Regions from separate parts of the Mesorhizobium sp. M3A.F.Ca.ET.175.01.1.1 genome, predicted to be linked through region 1. Evidence: predicted binding sites of a transcription regulator. Region 1 holds the regulator's gene; each other region holds the start of a gene.
The links. The regulator LexA, encoded in region 1, represses DNA repair genes until DNA is damaged. The targets are predictions, from matches to a motif close to TGTTCNNNNTGTGTTCNG.

Region 1 (3,851 bases):
GGACTCTCGAAGAAGCACTGAAGCAGGCGTGATTGCGGCGGGCTTTCGCGCGGACGGCGTTCATGTAGCATAGGAGGTCTGGGGCGCAAGGGGCAGGCCCGATGGCTGGACGTGGCCGGGGTGCGGAGGATGGCGGTGGGACGGCAGCTGGCGTCAGCGAACGCCTGCTGTTTGCCGGCACTGCGCCGATTGAAGCAGGACCGGTCTTGCTCCTGGAGCCGCGCCAGCCTGCGCAGATTGTTTCTCCCGACGGCACGGTCGACCGCCCTCCGCCGGCCACCATCGATCGCGTCCGCCGGCAGTTCCGCCGTGCCTCATTGTCCGCGTTCGGCCAAAGCGTCGCTGCCGCAGGCACGAAGGAGCTGGATCGCGGCATTGGCTTCCTGCTCGTGCCGGTTTTCCTTGCCGCCGGCGTGATCCTCTACTTCTCGCTGTCTACGGAACCAGATCTCTACAGGCCGCTGGCGACAGTCGCGCTTATGGCCGCCTGCGCCGCGGTTTCGCGCTCCTGGCCGAAGACGCATCTGCTCTTCATGGCCGCGCTGTTTTGCGCGGTCGGCTTTGTCGCTGCGAAGGTCGAGACTTTGCGAGCGGCAACGCCGATGCTCGGCGGCGAAATCCAGACAAGGCTGACAGGTCGCGTCGTCATCGCGGAGCCGATGGCCAATGGCCGCGTAAGGCTGACCATCGACCTGGTCTCAACCGCGCACCCGAAGCTGCGCTATGCACCCGACCGCGTCCGACTTTCGGCACGGCGGATCCCGCCAGGCTTGACGGCTGGATCGCTGGTGACGGGTTATGCACGCCTATTATCGCCAACAGGCCCCGTTCGCCCCGACAGCTACGACTTTTCCTTCGACAGCTATTTTTCTGGTATCGGCGCCAGCGGGTTTTTCCTGGGCGATCCGAAGGTTGTGACGGCAACGGAGGCACCGTTCGGCGCACGCACCGCGTCCGCAATAGAAAACGCGCGCGAGACCATTGCCGATCACATCAGAAGCACCGTCGGCGGTCCCGAAGGCGAGATCGCGGCGGCGCTGATCGTTGGCGTTCGCGCCGGCATTCCAGAAGACATCAACGAGGCGATGCGAAGGACCGGCATCTACCACATCATCTCGATTTCGGGACTGCACATGGCGCTGGTCGCCGGCACGATCATGCTTTTGCTGCGCGGCGCCTTCGCGCTGCTTCCCGATTTCTCTTCCCGCCGGCCGGTCAAGAAATATGCTGCGGCGATCGCGCTGCTGTCGATTGCAGCCTATCTGGTCATTTCCGGCATCGTTGTGGCCGCCGAACGAAGCTTCATCATGCTGGCGGTGATGCTGGTTGCCGTTGTCTTCGACCGGGCGGCGCTGACCATGCGCAACCTGGCGATTTCGGCAATCGCGGTGATCGTGGTTTCGCCGCATGAAGTGGTCGGCCCAAGTTTTCAGATGTCGTTCGCCGCGACCGCCGCCCTTGTCGGCGCCTATGCCGGTTGGGCTGACTACCGCGCCGACAAAGTGAGAGCGCCACCGGCAAAGCGCTCGTTTCTCGGATACCTGTCCCGGAAGCTGGCGGTTGGCGTGGGCGGCGGCGCGATGACATCAATCATCGCCGGAAGCGCAACGGCGCTGTTTGCCATCTGGCATTTCCAGCGCGTATCGCCGCTCAGCCTGCTGGCCAATCTGGCAGTGATGCCGATCGTCTCGCTGGTTGTCATGCCGTTCGCGGTCTTCAGCGTGCTGATGATGCCGTTCGGCTTCGACGGGCCTTTCCTCTATGTGATGGGCAAAGGCCTGACGGCGATGGTCGCCATCTCGGGATGGTTTTCCGAACGTTCACCAGTGGATGCAGTGGGGTTGATCTCGATACAGTCTGTGCTGCTGGCGACGGTCGCGCTGGTCATCGCGACCATGGCGACCACCTGGCTCAGGCTCGGCGCCGTTCCCTTCGCGATTGCGGCCTTGTTGGCCATTCCGCATGTCCGTACCCCGGATGTGCTCATCTCCGAGGATGCGCATCTGGTTGCGATGCCGATCGGCGGCGGCGAACTCGCCATCAATCGAGCAAGCTCGAACGAGTTCATAACCGACAACTGGAAACGGGCGCTGCTGGCCGAAACGATCGTGCCGCCCGAGACATTCGCAAACGGGACGACGGACATCGCCGATCCTGTCGACCTGCCGCCGGGTTCGCCCTTCTATTGCACCGGCGACCTCTGCATCGGCCGGCATCCTTCCGGTGCGATCGTCGCGCTCGCAGAGAATCGCGACAGCGCCAAGCCGGCCTGCGGCTTCGCCGATCTCATCGTCATCAATGACGCCACGGCCTACAATCCTTGCCGGGATCCCCGAATCCTCGTCGTGACCAAGCGGCAATTGGCACGCGACGGAAGCGCTGCCGTCTTCTTCGACCCGCAATCGGCAACCGCGCGAGCCGAGATTCAGTATGCCGTCCACAGGCCCTATCGGCCCTGGCATGAGCAGCGAAAATACTCGCGCGAGGCAAGGGGGCTGCCGCCTTACAAGCGGCCCGAAAAGCCCGACGCCAAGCCACAAACCGCTCAGTAACGGCGGATCAGCCCGACGAGCCTGCCCTGAACCTTGACCCGGTCCGGCCCGAAGATGCGGGTCTCATAGGCCGGATTGGCGGCTTCCAGCGCAATCGAAGCGCCCTTGCGGCGGAAGCGCTTCAACGTCGCTTCCTCATCATCGACCAGCGCCACAACGATCTCACCGGGGCTCGCCGTATTGGCGTTGCGGATGATGACCGTATCGCCGTCGAAGATGCCGGCCTCGATCATCGAGTCGCCTTTGACTTCCAAGGCATAGTGCTCGCCGCCGGCGATCATGTCCGGCGGCACTGTGATCGAATGCGTCTGGTGCTGGATGGCGTCGATCGGCACACCGGCGGCGATACGGCCCATCACCGGAATGGACACCGCCGAAACAGCGTCATCGTCATTGCTGGGTGCGGGTGTGCGCGAGGGCGCCGCCGGCTTGATCTGCCGGCCGAGATTGCCTTGTCCGAGGCTTCCCTGGATGACGCTCGGCGAAAACTTCTTGGCGGCGTTGAGGCCGGGCGCGATCGAATCGGGCAGCCGCAGCACTTCGAGCGCGCGCGCCCGGTTCGGCAGCCGGCGTATGAAGCCGCGCTCTTCCAGCGCCGTGATCAGCCGATGGATGCCCGACTTCGAGGCAAGGTCGAGCGCCTCCTTCATCTCGTCGAAAGACGGCGGAATGCCGCTTTCCTTGAGCCGTTCATGGATGAACATCAGCAGTTCATGTTGTTTACGCGTCAGCATGGCGGCCCCCAACGGGTTCTGGAACCAGAATCGGAAAAACAAACCCAGAACAAACACTATCTGTTCCAGTTGTGTTCCGCAACCGTTTAAAGTTTAATGAATGTGTTGACGTTTTGTTCAGCGTAGCATCAGCACGCTGCATTCGGCGCCGGCTTCAGCTGCCGGCGCAAAAGGTTCGCGCACGATCAAGCCGTTGGCATCGGCCAGCATTCTCAGCATCGAGGAATCCTGGATGCCGAACGGAGTCGCAACCAACGCTCCGCGATCGTCGCGCACAACGGCACGCACATAGTCCTGCCTGACATCGTTGGCCCGCAATGCGGCGCCCAGCCGAGCCCTGCGAACGTCCTGGCTGAAGCTGCGGCCTGCGAGGCGCGCCAGAAGCGGCTTCACGAACAGCTGCGAGCAGACAAGGCTTGCGACCGGATTCCCAGGCAGGCCGATGCAGCGGGTATTGCCGAGGCGGCCGAACATCAATGGCTTGCCGGGCCGCATGGCGATTTTCCAGAAATCGAGCTGCATGCCTTCGCCGGTCAGCACGCCATGGATCAGATCGTGGTCGCCG
Region 2 (3,851 bases), on a different contig from region 1:
CGGCTTCACCAGCTTCGTCGCCCATGTCGGCGGCCCGCCCTTCCAGGTCTATGCACTGCCGATACGGCTCGACCCGAAGGTGCTTTCGGGAACGGCGACGATCTTCTTCGCCGCCACCAATGCGCTGAAGCTCGTTCCCTATTTCGCGCTCGGACAGTTCGACACCACCAACCTCACCGCTTCGGCGGTGCTGATGCCGCTGGCGCCGCTCGCCACGATCGCAGGCGCGTGGCTGGTGCGGCGCATGCGGCCGGAGGTGTTCTATCCGTTCACATACGCAACCGTCGCGGTGGTGGCGGTCAAGCTTTTGTGGGACGGTATCGCCGGCCTCATGTAAGGAGGAGGGCGGCCTGCCGCCGCCCTTGCCGTCAGGCAGCGCTCGGCACCATCTGACGGCCGCCGCCGACGGCGAGTGCCGCGCCCACTACCACGACCAGCGCCATGCCGGCGAGCATGCCGACATCATGCACAGTCGGCTTCAGGACCATGTCGGCGATGATCACCAGCATGACGGCATAGTCGAGGCGTGCCCAACTCATCATGCGCTGGCCGATGGCGAGAACCGCGGGCGTGACGCCGTCCTTGGCGATCATGGCGCCCATTCGCTCGCCGGTCGGCTTGAAGACGAGCATGCCAATCGAGAAGGTGGTGACGTAACCGGCGAGGCCGATGATGATCCACAGGTCGGAGAAGCCGACCCAGAAGCCGCACATGATAAGCCCGAAGATCAGGGTCAGCATCGACATCGGGGCGAAGTACTTGCCGCCGAGCTGACCGCTTGCGCGCATCGCCTGCAGCTTATCCTCGATGTTGCCGGCGCGCTGGGCAAGCACACCGAGCAGGAACAGGACGAATCCACCGCCGACCCACAGAATGGCCGAGACGACGTGGAGGAATTTGACGATCGAGTACCAGTCCATGCTTTGCTCCTGGAATGCATTTTTATGTCGCGGCGGCGCGAATTCGCGCCCGCCCCCTCAGAGAAGCGGGCCTTTAGCGTGCGGGCTGTATCGGAACGATGTCGCGCCGGCGGCCGGTATGTTTCGGCGCTGCGAATCGCGAGGGAAGGTCAGCCGCCGCCGAAAATCGGGATCGCGATGCAGCCTGTCCTGTTCCGGCACAGAAGAGCTCAATCGGTCAAAAAATCCGCCCGGCGTTAAGGCTTCGTTAAGCTTTACAGGTGTTTACTATGCACATCCAGTTTTGCTGGATTCTTACCGAGTGGTTGGAGCCACTTTGTTTGACGCCTCCCTGTTAAACTCCTGAGAGCCGCCTTATCCGCGGCTCTTTTTTTGTCCCCGGCAGGCCGGCCGGTGGCAGGGTTTGCGTTAACCGTTTGTTAAACATGCGCTTGCCTTCATGGGCGCCTAAGCGCATTTTCAAGCCTCAGTCGTTTAGGGTGCAGACGCGTCGGCAAGAATGCCGAATCGGCTTGCGGCAGTGCAGGGGCGTATCAATGACCGAGCCTTCGAAAGGCAGCGCGAAAACCATCAAGCTCGCGGAGCGCCGGGTCTTTTCCCAATCCTTCAAGCCGCTCTACCAGGAGGGTATGGGACTGGTCGAACAGGCCGCCGAATATCTCGACGGCAAGGGCAGAGCCGAGGCGAAGAAGCTGTCGCGCGCGGCGGCGACGCTCTATGCGGCCGAATCGATGCGGCTGACCACAAGGCTGATGCAGGTTGCGTCCTGGCTGCTTCTGCAGCGCGCGGCGAATTCCGGCGAGATGACGCGCGACCAGGTCGCCTCCGAGAAGTCAAAGGTGCGCCTCGACACGGCGTCCGCGCATGACGAAGCAGCCGGATGGAGCGAACTGCCGAAGGAGTTTCTGGAACTCGTGAGCCGGTCGCTGCGCCTGCAGGCGCTGGTGCGCCGCATGGACGAGGAAATCTATGGCTCGATCTACGACACGCCGGCCGTCAGCCGCCGCGCCAACCCGGTCTCCGACCAGATCAGCCTGCTGAACACGGCTTTCGCCCGCGGCTGATCCGGCTGCTTAGCCAAAATCCGAGCAGCCTGTTTCCCCCTTGAATCGTTTCTGGTTTGTTCACATTTCGCTGGCATCGCTTGCCGCCACGGGTAAAGTTGGCGCATGGGGGAAGCGATTCGCATCATCGGCATCGATCCGGGGCTGAGGCGCACCGGCTGGGGCATCGTCGAGAGCCTTGGCAATTCGCTGCGCTTCGTCGCTTCCGGTACCGTGCGCTCGGACGACAAGGCGCCGCTCGCAGCAAGACTCTGCCAATTGCATGACGGACTGGCCGAGGTGCTGCACCAAGCCATGCCGCACGAGGCAGCGGTCGAGCAGACCTTCGTCAACAAGGATGCGACCGCGACGCTGAAGCTCGGCCAGGCGCGCGGCATTGCCATGCTGGTGCCGGCGCGCGCCGGATTGGTCGTTGCCGAATACGCCCCCAACGCCGTCAAGAAGGCGGTGATCGGCGTCGGCCACGGCGAGAAGAAGCAGATCCACATGATGGTGAAGGTGCTGATGCCGAAGGCCATCTTCGACACGGACGATGCCGCCGATGCGCTGGCCATCGCCATCTGCCATGCGCATCATCGCCAGAGCGTCGCCTATCGGATGGCGGCTTTGGCATGAGAGGAATGCCATGATCGGCAAGCTGAAAGGCACGCTGGACGAGATCGACGAGGATTCTTGTCTCGTCGACGTGCATGGCGTCGGCTATGTCGCCTATTGCTCGGCGCGCACGCTGGCTTCCCTGCCGGGGCCCGGCGAGGCGGTGGTGCTGTTCATCGAGACCTATGTGCGCGAGGACATGATCCGGCTCTACGGCTTCCAGACAGCACTCGAGCGCGAATGGTTCCGCCTGCTGATGAACAATGTGCAGGGCGTCGGCGCCAAGGTGGCGCTGGCGGTGCTGTCGACATTGGCCCCGGCCGATCTCGCCAATGCGATCGCGCTGCGCGACATCGCCATGGTCAGCCGAGCGCCCGGCGTCGGCAAGAAAGTGGCCGAGCGCATCGTCACCGAGTTGAAGGCCAAGGCGCCCGCCTATGCGGGCGCTGCCACCGGCACGATCGGACTCAAGCAGGAGCTCGGCGCGGGCGTGGCGGCAGCACCGATCACCGACGCGGTCTCGGCGCTGGTCAATCTCGGCTATTCGCGCGACATCGCCGCCAATGCGGTGGCGGCGGCGCTGAAGGCGGCCGGCGAGGGTGCCGATGCCTCGAAGCTGATCCGCTTCGGATTGAAGGAACTGGCGCGGTGACGCGGCGCTTGTCCAGTTTGTTGGCGTATGCAAGGAAGGCGGCATGAACCTTTCGCCCCGCCTCATTGCTCCCGACAAGCGCGGCGAGGATGCCGACCAGACCTTGCGCCCGCAGTCGCTCGACGAGTTCGTCGGCCAAGCGGCGGTCAGGGCCAACCTCAAGGTTTTCGTCGACGCCGCCAAGAACCGCGGCGAGGCGCTCGACCATGTGCTGTTCGTCGGGCCGCCAGGCCTCGGCAAGACGACGCTGGCGCAGATCATGGCACGCGAGCTCGGGGTCAATTTCCGCTCGACCTCGGGGCCGGTCATCGCCAAGGCCGGCGACCTTGCAGCACTTCTCACCAATCTCGAGGACCGCGACGTCCTCTTCATCGACGAGATCCACCGCCTCAATCCGGCGGTGGAGGAAATCCTCTATCCGGCGATGGAGGATTTCCAGCTCGACCTGATCATCGGCGAGGGGCCGGCGGCGCGTTCGGTCAAGATCGACCTTGCCCGCTTCACGCTGGTTGCTGCAACGACGCGACTCGGGCTGCTGACCAATCCGCTGCGCGACCGTTTCGGCATTCCGGTCAGGCTCAATTTCTATACGGTCGAGGAGTTGGAGCAGATCGTGCGCCG
Region 3 (3,851 bases), 180 kb from region 1:
CGGCGTCATCGTCGCGGTCGTCGTTCGCGGTGAGCTGATGCTCAAGGCAGACGAAGAAAGCATCCCCGATTTCGAGGCCGCCGGCTGCAGCCGGTGGACCTATACCGGTTCGCGGCATGGCAAGGAGGTGGCTATGCCCTATTGGAGCACTCCCGACAGCGCCTTCGACGATCCCGATGAAATGGCCGTCTGGGCGCGGCGCGCCTATGAGGCGGGGCGACGGGCGAATGGCTAGGGCTACAATGCCTTCGCAATCTCCGCCGCCAGCCGAGCATTGTTCTCGACCAGCGCGATGTTGGTCTTGAGGCTGCGGCCGCCGGTCAGTTCGAGGATCTTCGACAGCAGGAAAGGCGTCACCGCCTTGCCGGTGACATTCAGCGCCTCGGCCGCCTTCTGGGCAGCCTGGATATAGAAGTCCATCTCAGCCGCCGGGATTTCGTCGTTCTGCGGCACCGGATTGGCGACCAGGATGCCGCCGCCCAGGCCCAGGACCTGGCGCGTCCGGTAGAAATGCGCGATGTCTTCAGCTGTGTGAAGCGTCAAAGGCGCACGGAATGGCGATTGCCTCGACCAAAAGGCCGGCATCATCTCGCAACCATGGCCGATGACCGGGACGCCGCGCGTTTCCAGCACTTCCAACGTCTTTTCGATGTCGAGGATCGCCTTGGCGCCGGCCGAGACGACGATAACAGGCGTGCGCGCCAGTTCGTCGAGATCGGCCGAAATATCAAAACTCTTCTCCGCGCCCTTATGGACGCCGCCGATGCCGCCGGTGGCGAACACCCTTATGCCGGCCATGTGAGCGGCGATCATCGTGGCGGCCACGGTGGTGCCGCCGGTGCGCGCTTGGGCGACGGCAAAGCCGATATCGGCGCGCGAGAGCTTCATGGCGCCGCCGGTCATGGCGAGCGATTCACGCTCGCCGTCCGACAGCCCGATCTTGATGCGGCCGTTGACCACGGCGATCGTCGCCGGAACGGCGCCGCCGTCCACGATGATCTGCTCGACCTTGGCTGCCATGGCGCCATTGTCGGGGTAGGGCATGCCATGCGTGATGATGGTGCTTTCCAGCGCCACCACAGGCCGCCCGGCGGCGAGCGCTTCGGCCACTGGCGAGTGAATGTCGATGAAGGGGCGGGCTGTTTCGGGCGTCATGTCTGTCTCCGATCCGGAGCAAGACGCTCCGGCACAATGAGCTTGCGGCCCTATGCCACTTCCCGCGTCTCCGGCACAAGGGCCAGCGCCTGGGCGAAGCTTGCCGCTGTGAAGGAGGGCACCGCGTCCATGCTTTCGATGGCCAGCATTGCCGCAGCCACACCTTCCCGCAGGGCCGCCCGCACGGGCAGGCCGCGCAACATCGCGGCGACCGTGGCTCCGGTAAGCGCATCGCCAGCGCCGGTGACATCGGCGATGCGTCGCGGCGCCGGCGGGTCGATGGCAAAGGCGCCCGTCTGGTCGAAGCCAAGAACCGGGCCGCTGCCGGCCGTTACCACACCTGCTCTCAGCCCTGTCCGCCTGAGCTCTTTGACAAGGTCATGCCCGGACAGCTCGGCGTGAGCGAGAGCCGTGGCCTCGCGGCGGTTCATGAAGAGAAGCGCCAAATTGCCGAGCACCGGCTCCAGCCGCACGACCTTGGCCGGCGAGATGGCGATGGCAAAGACCGGCCGGTCGCCAGTCAGTGCCACGAGACGCTCGAGTGCTGCCGTCGGCAGGTTTGCGTCGCACAGGATCGCGTCCGTCTCGGCGATCGCCTCGCGGACCTTGGCGCGGCGGAGCTGCTTGGGAAACGCGAGGTCGTAGAGGCCCATATCGGCAAAGCCGACGATCAGCTCGCCCGCGCTGTCGATCAGCGCCGTGTAGCTCGGCGTTGTGCGGTCGAGGAATGTCACCGAGAGGTCGAGGATGCCGGCTCCGGCGATCGCCGATGCCACCGTCTCCGCCGCCGCGTCGCCGCCGCGCACCGATATGAGCGAGGCCGAGACGCCGCGCCTCACCACGCTGCGCAGCGCATTGAAAACGCCGCCGCCGACATCCTCGCGCATGATGCCGGGATTTGAGGCGGCGGGCACGTAAGTGCCCGAGACCTGGCCGCGCCGGTCGATATGGGCGCCGCCCAGCGCCAGGATTCTTGGAGATGTCGGCATGCGATTAAGATGGCCTTCGTTGATTGTTGGCGTCCGCACACTAGGTTTGGGCGCATCGCCCCGCAATCGGGGAGCGCGATTCGGGCCGCTGGATATGGAAGCCTCTTTTGACCAATGGCCCTGGTTCGCTCTACCTTTAGTGAGACAAAGATAGAACAAATCCAGATATTGATTGTTTTTCAGCTATTTGTCTCCCCTTGCCAAATGAGAACAAAAAAGGTACAAAACGGCAGGGATCACGGATTGTCCGGCCTTCATTGACGACCAAGGGGTGATGTATCATGGCTCAGAATACTTTGCGGCTTGTAGAGGATAAGGCAGTGGACAAATCAAAGGCTCTGGATGCGGCGCTGTCGCAAATCGAGCGCGCTTTCGGCAAGGGCTCGATCATGCGGCTCGGCCAGAATGAGCAGGTGGTCGAGATCGAGACCGTGCCGACCGGCTCGCTCGGCCTCGACATCGCGCTCGGCGTCGGCGGCCTGCCGCGCGGCCGCATCATCGAGATCTACGGACCGGAAAGCTCGGGCAAGACGACGCTGGCGCTGCACACGGTTGCGGAAGCCCAGAAGAAGGGCGGCATCTGCGCCTTCGTCGATGCCGAGCATGCGCTCGATCCCGTCTACGCCCGCAAGCTCGGCGTCGATCTCGAAAACCTCCTGATCTCGCAGCCCGACACGGGCGAGCAGGCGCTGGAGATCTGCGACACGCTGGTGCGTTCCGGCGCCATCGACGTGCTGGTGGTCGATTCGGTCGCGGCGCTGACGCCGCGCGCCGAAATCGAGGGCGAGATGGGCGATGCGCTTCCCGGTCTTCAGGCCCGCCTGATGAGCCAGGCGCTGCGCAAGCTGACCGCGTCGATCTCGCGCTCCAACACCATGGTCATCTTCATCAACCAGATCCGCATGAAGATCGGCGTCATGTTCGGTTCGCCGGAGACGACGACGGGCGGCAACGCGCTGAAATTCTACGCCTCGGTGCGCCTCGACATCCGCCGCATCGGCTCGGTCAAGGATCGCGACGAGGTCGTCGGCAACCAGACCCGCGTCAAGGTGGTCAAGAACAAGCTGGCTCCGCCCTTCAAGGTGGTCGAGTTCGACATCATGTATGGCGAGGGCGTGTCGAAGACCGGCGAACTCGTCGATCTCGGCGTCAAGGCTGGCGTCGTCGAGAAGTCTGGCGCCTGGTTCTCCTACAATTCGCAGCGTCTCGGTCAGGGCCGCGAGAACGCAAAACTGTTCCTGCGCGACAATCCGGACACGGCGCGCGAGATCGAGCTCGCGCTGAGGCAAAATGCCGGGCTGATCGCCGAGAAATTCCTGGAGAATGGCGGCTCGGAAGGTGGCGACGACGGTTTCGGAGACGAAGCCGGCGCCATGTAGGTGACACAATCCCGGTGTATTAAACTGTGCTTATGTAATCGCGTTCTGTAATCCCGTGTTCCGAACCGCCGGCCCTGGTGCCGGCGGTTTGCGTTTGCGGGCGGCGCGGATAAGAGCCGTCAGTTGGAAAATTGGGCCAAAGCGCGTTTCGCTGACGACGCGCTTTGCGTCCTGGTTTTGTGCATGTCGTCTTCCCAAAACCGCCGCTCACCCTTGGGCGACATGCCCCGATCCGTGTTTCTGGACAGGGTCAAGAGCTACCGCTAAAAGGCCAATCTATCTTCTGCAGTGCAGAGCCCATATTGCCGCCGGCCTGTCCGGCGGTTCT
Region 4 (3,851 bases), on a different contig from region 1:
GATCAAGCGGTTGGAGACGAACCAGATGTGCAGGTTCTTCTTCGCCCGCGTCAGGCCGACATAGGCAAGCCGCCGTTCTTCCTCCAGCCCGGAGCGGCCGCCCTCGTCCAGCGCGCGCTGGTGCGGAAACAGGCCTTCCTCCCAGCCGGGGAGGAAGACGGTCTCGAATTCGAGGCCCTTGGCCGAATGCAGCGTCATGATCGACACCGCATCGAGCGACTCGCCCTGCTCAGCCTCCATCACCAGCGCGACATGCTCGAGGAAGGCGCGCAGCGACTCGTACTCCTCCATGGAGCGGATCAGCTCCTTGAGGTTTTCCAGCCGCCCGGGCGCCTCGGCCGAGCGGTCGTTCTTCCACATGTCGGTGTAGCCGCTCTCCTCGAGGATGGTCTCGGCGAGTTCGGTATGCGGCGTCGTTTCCAGCGCCTTTTGCCAGCGCTCGAAATTGGCTGCGACCTCACGCAGCGCCGCACGCGGCTTCGGCTTCAGCTCGTCGCTTTCGGCGAGTGTTGCGGCCGCCTCCAGCATCGGGATGCGCATGGCACGCGCCGTGTCGTGGATCTGGCGGATGGTGGCCTCGCCGAGGCCGCGCTTCGGGACGTTGACGATGCGCTCGAAGGCGAGGTCGTCACCGCTGTTGGCGACGACGCGGAAGAAGGCCAGCGCATCGCGGATTTCCAGGCGCTCGTAGAAGCGCGGGCCGCCGATGACGCGGTAGCTCAAGCCGAGCGTGATGAAGCGCTCTTCGAAGGCGCGCATCTGGAAGGACGCGCGGACCAGGATCGCCATGTCGTTGAGGTTGTGCCGATTGCCTTCTCTATCGGGGCGCTGATAGGCCTCGATGGTCTCGCCGATGGCACGCGCCTCTTCCTCCGAATCCCAGGCCGCATGGACATGGACCTTGTCGTCCTCGGGATCGTTGCGGTCGGTGAACAGCGTCTTGCCGAAGCGGCCCTCATTGTGGGCGATGAGGTGGGAGGCGGCGCCCAGTATGTGCGCGGTCGAGCGGTAGTTGCGCTCCAGCCGGATGATGGTGGCGCCAGGGAAATCCTTGTCGAAGCGCAGGATGTTGTCAACCTCGGCGCCGCGCCAGCCATAGATCGACTGGTCGTCGTCGCCGACGCAGCAGATATTTACGCTCACGGGCTGTTCCGCGCCTGCCGGCGCGGGCCCTCTGCGGGGGCCTCGCAACGGCTCGGACGCCCGGTCGGGCTTGCGGCCTTCGGCCGAAATATCCCACTCATCGCTGCGGGCTAACGGTTCCTCTTCGGGAACGGGTGGTCTGTAGTGACCGCCCTCTGTTCTATCGATAGTCGACTTCGTAGCGCCCGGTGTGCGGCCGCCCGGAGTCCCATTTCTCGAAGTTCCTGGCCTTTGCGCCAGCAGGCGCAGCCACATGTACTGCGCGGTGTTGGTGTCCTGGTACTCGTCGACCAGGATGTATTTGAACTTGCGGTGATAGTCCTTCAGCACGTCCGGATAGGCGCGGAAGATGCGGATCGGGTGATAGAGCAGATCGCCGAAGTCGCAGGAATTCAGCGTCTGCAGCCGTTCCTGATAGGCCCTGTAGAGCTGGCGGCCCTTGCCGTTGCCGAAGCTGCGTGCATCGCCTTCCGCAATCTCGTCGGGGCCGAGACCCTTGTTCTTCCAGTTGTCGATCATCTGGGCGAACTGCTTGGCCGGCCAGCGCTTGTCGTCCAGCCCTTCGGCCTGGATGATCTGCTTGATCAACCGCACCACGTCGTCGGTGTCGAGGATGGTGAAATCGGACTTCAGCCCGGCAAGCTCGGCATGGCGGCGCAGCAGCTTGACGCCGATCGAGTGGAAAGTGCCGAGCCAGGGCATGCCCTCGACATTCTCGTCGCCGATCAGCAGTCCAATGCGCTGCTTCATCTCGCGGGCGGCCTTGTTGGTGAAGGTGACGGCCAGAATTTCTGAGGGCCAGGCCTTTTTGGTGTTGAGAATGTGGGCGATGCGCGTGGTCAGGACGCGCGTCTTGCCGGTGCCGGCGCCGGCCAGCACCAGCACGGGACCTTCGGTGGTTTCGACCGCCAGCCGCTGCTCGGGATTGAGGCCGTTGAGATAGTCGGGCGCGCGATTCTGCGCGCTGCGGGCGGCCATGGCGCGCGCGGCAATGCCGGACGGGGCCGCGGGCCGCGCATTCGGTTCGTCGAAGAAGGGCATATCTTCCGAAAAGCCGGGCATCACCCCGAATGTAGTGATTCGGGAGCGAAAGGCTAGAAGTGTCTCCGTTTTGTTCTATTTCTCCTTGTCCCACGCCAGCTTGACAGCCGTAGCTTGCGAGAGAAAGCTGCCGGCTGGGCAGGGACGGCGCCGTTGCTGGCGTGCCGCCGCAGGCGCGCAAACAGTCGAAGGAGTATCATCTTGGCTGTCACCTTCACCTCCGTCGTCCTTCTCCTCATCGGCCTGGCGGTTGGCGGTGGCGGCATTTGGCTCGTGACGCTGGGCGGCAGCTGGTATTACCTGATCGCCGGGCTCGCCTTCGTGGTCACCGCCTGGCTCATTTTCCGGCGCAGCTCGGCAGGGCTGTGGCTCTACGCGGCGATCGTGCTCGCCACGCTTTGCTGGGCGGTGTGGGAAACCGGTTTCGACTGGTGGCAGCTCGGCCCGCGCGGCGGCGTCATCGTCCTCATCGCGCTGTGGCTGCTGACGCCTTGGGCAAGACGGGGCTTCACCGGTCCGGACGGACGCGCGCCGCTCATCCTGGCGGTGCTCGCATCGCTGGCGGTTGCCGGCTATTCGATGACCGCCGACCCCAAGGATATCGGCGGAACGCTCGGCACAGACAAGGTGACGCCGACGGCCAATCTCGGCGGCGATATGCCGGCGGGCGAATGGCACTTCTACGGGCGCACGCCGTTCGGCCAGCGCTATTCGCCGCTCGACCAGATCACGCCTGACAACGTCGCCAGGCTGCAGCCGGCCTGGACCTATCGCACCGGCGATGTGAAAGGTCCCGACGACATCGGCGAAACGACCTACCAGGTGACGCCGCTCAAGATCGGCGATGTGCTGTTCATCTGCACGCCGCACAATTTCGCCATCGCCGTCGATGCGGCGACCGGCAAGGAGAAATGGCGCTACGATCCGAAGATCAAGCTCGATCCCAACCGGCAGCACCAGACCTGCCGCGGCGTATCCTACTACGCCGACCCCAAGATCGCGGCGGGGCAGCCTTGCGCAAGCCGTATCTATCTGCCGACGTCCGATGCGCGGCTGATCGCGCTCGACGCGGCGAACGGCCAGGTGTGCCCGTCCTTCGCCGAAGGCGGCACGCTGAATCTGATGGCCAACATGCCCTATCCGAAGTCGGGCTACTACTATTCGACATCGGCGCCGCTGATTGTCGCCGGCAAGATCATCGTCGGCGGCGCGGTCAATGACAATTATTCGACGGAGGAGCCGTCGGGCGTCATCCGCGCCTATGACGCCGGCACCGGCGCTTTGCTGTGGAACTGGGATTCCGGCAACCCGGACCAGACGGCCCCGCTGCCGGCAGGGCAAGACTACACCAACAACTCGCCCAACATGTGGTCGACGCCGAGTGCCGACGAGAAGCTCGGCCTGCTCTACGTGCCGCTCGGCAACCAGACTCCCGACCAGCTCGGCATGGGCCGCAGCGCCAATGTCGAGAAATTCTCCTCCTCGATCACGGCGCTCGACCTCAACACAGGACAATTGCGCTGGGTGCGGCAGACCGTGCATCACGATTTGTGGGACATGGACGTTCCGGCGCAGCCGATACTGGTCGACATCACGACGCAGAGCGGCGAGGTGCCGGCACTGGTCGGGCCGACCAAGCAGGGCGACATCTATGTGCTCGACCGGCG

Region 2: a site for LexA is predicted at 2,031-2,048, ahead of ruvC (crossover junction endodeoxyribonuclease RuvC). Genes of this name have one in related genera too.
Region 3: a site for LexA is predicted at 2,351-2,368, ahead of recA (recombinase RecA). Genes of this name have one in related genera too.
Region 4: a site for LexA is predicted at 2,245-2,262, ahead of EN818_RS14950 (UvrD-helicase domain-containing protein). Genes of this name have one in related genera too.

What each region holds. Positions count from the first base shown of each region.
Region 1 is NZ_SRTP01000001.1:354,804-358,654, forward strand. It holds gene EN818_RS01775 (ComEC/Rec2 family competence protein) at 102-2,552, shown strand; gene lexA (transcriptional repressor LexA) at 2,546-3,286, opposite strand; gene glp (gephyrin-like molybdotransferase Glp) at 3,404-3,851, opposite strand, start outside.
Region 2 is NZ_SRTP01000002.1:512,904-516,754, reverse strand. It holds gene EN818_RS07135 (sulfite exporter TauE/SafE family protein) at 1-337, shown strand, start outside; gene EN818_RS07130 (DUF2269 family protein) at 369-920, opposite strand; gene EN818_RS07125 (DUF1465 family protein) at 1,457-1,984, shown strand; gene ruvC (crossover junction endodeoxyribonuclease RuvC) at 2,090-2,599, shown strand; gene ruvA (Holliday junction branch migration protein RuvA) at 2,610-3,230, shown strand; gene ruvB (Holliday junction branch migration DNA helicase RuvB) at 3,274-3,851, shown strand, end outside.
Region 3 is NZ_SRTP01000001.1:172,709-176,559, forward strand. It holds gene EN818_RS00845 (TfoX/Sxy family protein) at 1-235, shown strand, start outside; gene EN818_RS00850 (pseudouridine-5'-phosphate glycosidase) at 238-1,155, opposite strand; gene EN818_RS00855 (carbohydrate kinase family protein) at 1,206-2,144, opposite strand; gene recA (recombinase RecA) at 2,426-3,523, shown strand.
Region 4 is NZ_SRTP01000005.1:266,909-270,759, forward strand. It holds gene EN818_RS14950 (UvrD-helicase domain-containing protein) at 1-2,205, opposite strand, end outside; gene EN818_RS14955 (glucose/quinate/shikimate family membrane-bound PQQ-dependent dehydrogenase) at 2,386-3,851, shown strand, end outside.